DNA from 2 places in the Stieleria neptunia genome. Region 2 is predicted to be linked to the other one. Evidence: riboswitches for the same ligand, from Rfam matches in the RefSeq annotation. Region 2 holds a riboswitch; the other holds the start of a gene.
The links. Region 2 has a riboswitch for cobalamin ahead of Enr13x_RS21440 (PEP-CTERM sorting domain-containing protein). Riboswitches for the same ligand answer to the same signal wherever they lie in the genome.
Positions count from the first base shown of each region.

Region 1: it holds a riboswitch for cobalamin, as region 2 does, so the genes downstream of both, Enr13x_RS31395 (DUF1559 domain-containing protein) here and Enr13x_RS21440 (PEP-CTERM sorting domain-containing protein) in region 2, are expected to answer to the same signal.

Region 1 is NZ_CP037423.1:8,995,657-9,000,076, forward strand. Features, by position in the region: gene Enr13x_RS31385 (NAD-dependent epimerase/dehydratase family protein) at 1-83, shown strand, start outside; gene Enr13x_RS31390 (DUF4465 domain-containing protein) at 718-1,536, opposite strand; gene Enr13x_RS31395 (DUF1559 domain-containing protein) at 1,631-2,455, opposite strand; cobalamin riboswitch at 2,596-2,862, opposite strand; gene Enr13x_RS31400 (3-deoxy-manno-octulosonate cytidylyltransferase) at 2,929-3,819, shown strand; gene Enr13x_RS31405 (CTP synthase) at 3,816-4,420, shown strand, end outside.
Region 2 is NZ_CP037423.1:6,126,982-6,131,401, reverse strand. Features, by position in the region: gene Enr13x_RS39050 (PSD1 and planctomycete cytochrome C domain-containing protein) at 1-390, shown strand, start outside; gene Enr13x_RS21445 (DUF1501 domain-containing protein) at 540-1,994, shown strand; gene Enr13x_RS21440 (PEP-CTERM sorting domain-containing protein) at 2,039-2,899, opposite strand; cobalamin riboswitch at 3,118-3,352, opposite strand; gene Enr13x_RS21435 (hypothetical protein) at 3,526-4,059, opposite strand; gene Enr13x_RS21430 (efflux RND transporter permease subunit) at 4,056-4,420, opposite strand, start outside.

The DNA.
Region 1 (4,420 bases), 2.9 Mb from region 2:
GATTCGGAGGCACCGAGTTGCTCGAGCAAACGATCGCCGAGTTGGTTGCGGCGATTCGACAGGCCGCAAGCGGTCCGGTTTGAAATCTGCCTAGCCATCGGTGAGCCGCTGGCCGTAAGGCCAATGCCGCCAAATTGAGAAACGAGCATGAACCGCCATGGCTCCCCTCTCCCCCGATTCCTGGCGAGCCTAAGCGAGTCAGGAATCGGGGGAGAGGGGCTGGGGGTGAGGGGGATTCCAGTCCGAAGTGTCGCATACGAGCAGAGAAGACCCGAAGGCGATACTTGATCGACTAAGCGGTGAAACCCGACAACAATCACGCCTCAAAATGATCGGCGGTTTAGCACGTCAATCGATGTGAAGCGTGTCAATGCTGAGCCCCTCTCCCCCAGCCCCTCTCCCCCGAACAAGCCTCTCCTAGTCGCAAAGTTTTCGCTTTTTAGAATCGCTTGTCGCACACGATCAATCCGAATCAACGAAGAGGCTTGTTCGTGGGAGAGGGGAGCCATTTTGGGGTAAGTGGCCCCTCGATTTAGCGGCATTGGGCTCGCGCCCTGCCGCTAACAGAAAGCACCCGGACTGCTCTCCAGTAGGTGAAATCGCCTGTCCGCCACCGGCAGACACGCTGCCGGCCCCCGGGAGCCCCAATCCGATAAATCCAATCGGCTCCCCAGCCCAGCCAAGATGCAGACGCCCCCGTTTCGCCTGCCCGGCGATTTAACGCCGGCGTCGCAAGGTGCAAACGCCTCCGACGAGCGCCAAGAATCCAAACGCGGTCGGCTCGGGAATCGCCGTGACGGAGTACTGCAAATTATCGATGAACAGATACGTCGGGGTGTTGATTCCGTACTGTCCCACGTCACTCGACTGGAACGTCAGATCGATCGAACGCGCGTTTCCGAGCGCCGTCAGGTCTTCGTTGACCTGCCACGTGTTGACGATGTAATCCTGGCTGTCGTCGGCGAACGTGTAATCGGCCAAATCCAAGGTCACCGTTCCCGTTGCGGCGCCGGTCGCGTTCAAGTCGCTGTAGCCGGTCAGGGTCACACGAAAGAAGTCGGACTCGGATCCACTGCCACCGCCGAACTCCTTCGCGTACGCGTCTCCGTCACGCATCGAGAGATAGGGGTACGTCCCGTTGGTCCAATCGACGCTTTCGATCAAGGCGCCCGTCGGCAGATTGATCGTCGCACCGGAACCGAACGCCAGCGCGTACGTCTGACCGCCCACGGATCCGCCGGCGCCGTCGCTGCCGCCACCGGTGATCGCGGAATGCTCGTTGGTGAACCCCGGCGTCGCCGTGTCGGTGGTGTTGCTGTACGCCCAACCGCCCCAAGACCCAACCCAGGTGGTTTGATTGCTGAACTCAACCCCGTCAACGGTCCACGGATCATGGTTGATCTGTGACGTGTCGCCTTTGTAATACGATTCGGACGTGGTCAACAGGTTCTCAAACGTCACGATTTCGGCGCCGGCGATCGAACAGAGCGAGCCGGCGGCGAACAGGGCAAACAGAAATGGGCGAGAGACATTCATGGTGAAACGATTTCGTTGTTGTGAATCTTGAAGTTCGAATTTTGGAATTCAGATTGAGTTGCACGTCGACGCCACGCATCGACACCACGCATCGCTACCAGGCGTCGGCCGGGATCACTTCGTGGCCGGCCCGGGTGATCATTTGGCCGAGCACGATCTTGTCGAGCGATTCGTTCAGCAGATGCACACTGCCGTCGAGAAACAGCACCATGGCGCCGGCGGGATGCAACGAACGGATTTCGTTGTCGCCGACCCAAGCACGATCGTCGTTGATCGGGTGGGATTGCACGAACACGTTTCCGCCGTTGATCCATTCGCTGTCCGGCCCCACCATGTCTTCGCCGGTGGCCATCGTGTTGGACAAACCGTCCAAGCAATCGCGATAGCGAATCCGCTGTTCGTAAAGGAACACCCCGTCGTCCGGTTTTCGGTCGACGATGCGTTCCCCGAACAGGCCCCCGTAACTGATCTCGCCACGCCCGTTGCCTTGAGGAATTTCGGTGGGGCACAGATACGATTCGACCACGACCGCCGCCGCATCGGCGTTGCGCGGATGATCAAACGCGTAGTTGAAATCAACGGCCTCATACAACGCCTGTTCCCCCATCTGCGGCAACAGAAACGCCGACCAAGCCAGGTTCTTTCGTGTGCTCGGCTGGCCCCAAAACCGCCACTCCAAACATCCGATCGGCAACGACCGGTGCAGGTTGTGATAGGCATGCAGCGCCACACCGATCTGGTGCTGGTGGTTGCGGCAATTGGCCTGGCGAGCCGCCTCGCGGGCGAACTGGACCGCCGGCAACAACAGCGAAACCATGATCCCGATGATGGCGATCACGACCAGCAATTCGACCAGGGTAAACCCGATGCGGGTCGGCCCGCTGGCGGTGCCACGGATTGGACGGTTACGGTAACGCATGACCAGACTCGGATGTCCCGGCGGCAGCGAACGCTTTAGTGTACAGACCGATGCGCGCATTCCGGCATCCCACACTCTGGTGATGCAATCGTGCTTGCGCAAGCCAATCTGTTGACGCCGACCTCACCCTGGAAGGTCCCTGAAGCGTCCGTCGGGTGGTAGGTCTTCTGACTTCCCGATGACGTCGTCGCGCTTCGCCTTCTCGTCATTCGGTCATCTTGCGTCAAGCAGGACGATCCGCGGACAATGGCTAAAAGAGTGAAGCGTGGACGGCTGATTCCCACGTCGCCTTTGTTCAAACGACGTGAAAACCAACAGCATCGGTTACAGCGGCCGGGCCGTCTTGGAGTTTCACCAAAGTTCCCTGTTTCCGCGGACGATTCAATACCGCCCGACGGCACCACCAAACGTTGTGTGCGAAAGGTAGACCCGCCCGTACCGACTGTCAACCGTTTTTCCCGACGCGATCCAAGATGCCCGACACCCAAATCGTGCTGCCCGCACGCCTCGCCTCGACCCGATTGCCGGAGAAATTGCTTCAACAGGTGGCCGGCAAGAGCGTGTTGCAACACACCTACGAATCGGCCTCCCGCGCCGCCTCGGCGTCGGCGGGCGTGATCGTCGCGGTCGACGACCCGCGGATCGCCGACGAAGTGGAATCGTTCGGGGGCCGCTGGATCATGACCCCGACCGATTGCCCCAGCGGCACCGACCGCATCGCCCTGGTCGCCGACCGGTTTCCCACCACTGAGATTTTTATCAACGTGCAAAGCGACGAACCGGAGATCGACCCGGCGGCGATCGACGCCGTCGCCGAGACGCTCGCCGGCGATCCACAGGCCGACATGGCGACCGCTGGGACGCCGATCCGGTCGGCCGAGGCACTCCGCGACCCGGCGATCGTGAAGATCGTGATGGCCGGTTTTTCCCCGACAGCCGCCAGTTCAGGGCAGGGCAGCATCGGTGCGGGGCAGGGCAGTATCAGTGCAGGGCAGGGCAGTATCAGTTCAGGGCAGGGCAGGGCGGTCTACTTCAGTCGCGCCTGCGTCCCCCACCGCCGCGGCAGCGACCCGGCCGAATTGCTCCAGGCCAACCCGCCGATTTACTGGCACCACCTGGGGCTTTACGCCTATCGCCGCGACTTCTTGTCCTGGTTCGCCGGCTCGCCCCCCAGCGTGCTGGAAGAAACCGAGAAACTCGAACAGCTGCGGGCCATCGAAGCGGGAAAAAAAATCGTCGTCGCCGCAGTCGGCCCAGCCATGCCCGGAATCGACACGCCGGAAGATCTTGCCGCGTTTCGACAGCGCATCGAGGATCCCGCCACTTCCGGTTTTTCGTCAGCGCGGTATCATCCGCGTCCATGACCAAACACATCTTTGTAACCGGCGGGGTTGTTTCCTCGCTCGGAAAAGGCCTGACGAGCGCCTCCCTGGGCATGCTGCTTGAATCTCGCGGATTGCGAGTGCGAATGCAGAAGCTGGATCCCTACATCAACGTCGATCCCGGCACGATGAGCCCCTATCAGCACGGCGAAGTCTACGTGCTCGATGACGGCAGCGAGACCGACTTGGACCTCGGGCACTACGAGCGGTTCACCAGCGGCGCGCTGACCCGTGATTGCAACTACACGACCGGCCAGATCTATCTGTCGGTGATCGAAAAGGAACGCAAGGGGCGTTTTCTGGGGAAAACCGTCCAGGTCATCCCCCACATCACCAACGAGATCAAATCCGTCATCTCGCGAATGGGTGGTGACGACGTCGATGTCGTGATCACCGAAATCGGCGGCACGGTCGGCGACATCGAAAGCCTGCCGTTCCTCGAAGCGATTCGCCAATACTCCCAGGACGTCGGCCGCGAAAACGTGCTGTACATGCACCTGACCCTGGTGCCGTACCTGAAAGCCGCCGACGAGCTGAAAACCAAACCGACCCAACACTCCGTCGGCCAATTGCGTGAAATCGG
Region 2 (4,420 bases):
CCCGTTGAATCATTTACGGGCGATGGCCTGCGGCGGATGATCTATGCCCACAAGGTGCGACGTGAGCGGGACGCAGTTTTCGGTGCGTTCGACTGTCCCGACGCGGGGCAAAGCACCGCGCGACGGATCGAATCCACGACGCCGATCCAAGCACTCAACCTGCTGAACAGTCGCTTCACCATCGATCAAGCCGCTGCGTTTGCGGCCCGATTGCAAACCGAAGCGGGCGAGGACCTCCGTCAACAGATCCAACTCGCGTACCAGATCGGATTCAATCGTGAGCCGGATCGCGGTGAAATGGCCGAAGCGCTGCCGGTCGTTCGCGAGTATGGTTTGCAGACACTTTGCCGAGCAATGTTCAACAGCAATGAGTTTTTATTCTTCCCTTAGTATCGAGCGAAACACCAGTGGGATAGGCTTCCAGCCTGTCGGACCGAGCATTCGCAAGCTGGAAGCTTACGCCACTCGTCGGACCGAGCATTCGCAAGCTGGAAGCTTACGCCACTGGTCGAACCACGCACTCGCCGGACCGCCACCAGATGAAACCCCTCTCCCCTATCGGACGCCAATTTCTCAGTCGACGCGGGTTCCTGACCAGTTCCGCGACCGGACTGGGATCGATCGCGCTGCTCGATCTGCTTTCCCAAGACCGTTTGCTGGCCGCACAGCCGACGATCGATCCGGCCCGGCCCTTCGCGCCGCGGGAAAGTCACTTTCCCGGCAAGGCAAAGCGTGTCGTCGTGATCTTTTGTGCCGGTGCGGTCAGCCAGTTGGAGACCTGGGACTACAAACCCGAACTGATCCAGTTCGACGGTCAGCCGCTCAAGGACGGCCCGGCGGTCACGTTTCAGGGACCGGCCGGGAACCTGGCCCGTCCGCAATACAACTTTCGTCAACGCGGCGAAACGGGTAAGTGGGTCAGCGACATGATTCCGCATCTGGCGGAATTGACCGATGACATCGCCTTCATTCACTCGCTGACCAGCAAGAGCAACACGCACGGACCGGCGGAGAACTTTCTTTCCACCGGAACTCCGTTGGATGGTTTCCCCAGCGTCGGCTCTTGGGCCAGCTACGCCCTGGGCAGTGAAAATCAAGACCTGCCGGCGTACGTGGCCATCCCGGATCCCCGCGGTGTGCCACAAAACGGGTCCAACAATTGGGGACCGGGGTTTCTGCCAGCAGCGTTCCAAGGCACACCGCTCAGTTCCAAGGAACCGATTCGACATCTTAGCCCGCCGATCGTCTCTTCCGACGCCGATCGTGCCACCCGTTCGTTGCTGCAGCGGATGAACGCTCGGCATTTGGAACAACATCCCGGCGATAACAAGCTGGCGGCCCGGATCGCCAGCTACGAACTGGCCGCGCGGATGCAATTGAGCGTCCCGGAGGTCACCGATTTGAATTCCGAACCGGCCCACGTTTTGAAGAGTTATGGGGCCGACGACGAATCGAATCCGATCCGAGCCGCGTTCGCCCGCAACTGCATCCTCGCCCGACGGTTGATCGAGAGCGGCGTCCGATTCGTCCAGTTGTTTAATGGTGCTTATGCCAGCGGCGGAGAACTCAACTGGGACGGGCACAACAAGCTGAAAGAACAATACGACAAACACGCCGCCATCCTGGACCAGCCGACCGCGGCACTGATCAAGGACATGAAGTCACGCGGTTTATTGGAAGACACGTTGGTGGTGTGGTGCACCGAGTTCGGTCGCATGCCGTTTTTCCAAAAAGGCGCGAAGGGCCGCGATCACAACCCCGACGGATTCACCTGCTGGATGACCGGCGCGGGAATCAAGCCGGGTGTCAGCCACGGGATGACGGATGAACTGGGACAAAAAGCGGTCCAGGACATTCATCCGCTGTATGACTTCAACGCCACGATTTTGCATCTGCTGGGTCTCGATCACGAGCGGTTGACGTTCGAACACAACGGCATCGAACGCCGTTTGACAAACGTCGAAGGCCATGTCATCGGAGAGGTGTTGGCGTAGGCGAATCAACGGCGTTCATTGAACGCAACGATGTTTTCCGCACGTTACGGACGCCGTCGGCGGCGCAACGAACCGACACCGGCAACCAAACCCAGCAGCGCCAGCCCGCCGGGTTCGGGCACGGCGGTGATGTTCAACACGCCTACGCCAATCCCTTCGCCGAGTCGAAAGTCAAATCCCCCCGACCCGGACGTGATCCAGTTGTCGACAATCGGATTTCCCTGGCTGTCGGTGAACGACCCATCGCCGGGGATATCGAACAGACGCACATAGCGAATGTTGTTCAGATCAAGCAGCCCACTGGTGACCAGCGGATCGGCGCTGAGATCGTCTAGGTCGAACGGAGTCCCGAAACCGGCCGCGTGCTTGCCGGCAAGGTTATAAACGTTGGTCACGTCGAAGGGAGAAAAGTTGGTTCCGAAACCGCCCGGCAATGGGCCTTCGTTCAAACTGATGCTGGGGAAACGAGCGAAATCGGTCCCATTGGTTGACACATCGACGTAGGCAAACTCGGCAAACAGCCCCGGTGTCCCTTCGGTGTTCTGGCCGAACACGAACCCATTTTCGAACACGGCAAAATCGTGGCCGGCCCCGTTTCCGATCCCCGTCGAGAACGAAACGGTCAAGAAACCCGGTGAAACCCCGGCGGCGATCTCCGTCGCGTCGAGATCCCCCAGGCTGTTGAAGCCGCCCGTCTGATTGATCGACGTGCTGCCGCGCGGGCCAAACATCGTCCGCGTCGAATCGATCACGTCGGCCCACGCGACGAGTCTACCATCATCCGCCGCGATCGCACCGTCGATCGCGTGGGTGGTGTCGGTCGGACCCGAGTAAATCTCGGCAAACAGTGGCGAGGCGGCACTCGTAAACAAGACGGCGCCGGACAAAATGAAATGGCGAAACATGCAAGAAAACTCCTTCGTGAATCCATTCCACAGCACCAACGCATCCGGGAAGGCGCGCATCTCGATCGCGATCCACTCGTCGCGGTCAACGACTCAGTAGGGGACGGGCGAGCAACGCCGGCGCAGAAACGTGTTCGTACGGTGTGTGAACGGGTTGAAATCAAGCCAATGCGCGATGACCTCGCGCACCGCAACGTCTGCCTCAATCCAGGAAGGCACCCAAACGTCTTCGCGAGGTAGGTCTTCTGACTCGCCACCGTTTCCCATCGCTCACGGCCTTCTCGTTCACATGTTTTGCGAACAATGGCTCTTTCTAAGACAGAAGCGATGGATGCGATCCAAATGGAATCGCGGGTGGCACACAGCGGCCGGACCGTCCCGGAATTTCACCGGAGTTCCCTGTTCACCCGCCCGGCTGAAACCCGGCGAGTCACCTCGAACGGGCCGTAGAATAGAAAAGGTTCTCGTGCTGTCAACACACCCGGATTGGGATCCAACGGAAAATGAGACTTTGGGCAATTCACTGTCGCTGCGACGCAGCGACAGTGGCGGCCAAAGCCTGCACACCAACATTCTTGTCCGTCCCATTCGGGCTACGCACCCTCCGCTTAAAAGTTGACGGTGATTTAGTGATCGTGATCGTGATCATGCTCGTGCGCAACATTGCCCGTGTACGACTTTCCTTCGATCTCGATCACCACCGCACCTTCGGCACCGGCATCGAGCCATTGGTCCAGTTTTTCATCGGCCGATGTAAATCGGGATGATTGTTCGGGCGGATCGTTCGCGTCGGGATTGGCCGACAAATCGAATGAAGCGACTTGGCCATCGCGTTTCAGACTGACGACCAGTTTGGCGGCCGCAATGGGAACCGGCTTCGTCGCGGAGGAATCCAGGACGTACATCGAGACCCCGTCGGCACCATGGACCAGCTCGGCATGAAAGGCTTCTTTGCCGAGTTCCACGAGATCGCCCCCGTGTGGGCCGTGCTCGGGATGTCCGTGGTCATCGTGGGTGTCAGTCGACGCGTCGGATTCGGTGTTTGCGGATTCGGTGTTCGGATTATCGGTCGCGGAGTTCGCCGGGTTCGTCGAGGGATTGCATCCGGCTAACACGACGGCCAATGCGACCACGGAAATGCAAGTGAAGGTGATTTTCATCGGGTTCTCTCAAGGGGTGAGGGGGATTTATCATCGGTGGATGTCGCCACAACGTGTGACGATCTGTCTTTCAAAATTTGTCGGCCGGCACCAAGACCGATGGTCCAGAACAGCGCCGGGCGGACAAAGAACTCCGCCAACGTGCTGGTCAGCAATCCGCCGACGATCACGGTGGCGATCGGGTACAGGATCTCTTTGCCGGGTTCGCCCGCGGCCAACGCCAACGGCAGCAACCCGATGCCACTGGTCAGCGCCGTCATCAGCACCGGCGCCATCCGCTCTTGGCCGGCCCGCGTGACCATTTCTGGCGTCCAAGATTCGCCTTCGTGCTCGACCAGATGCAGATAGTGATTCAGCAATA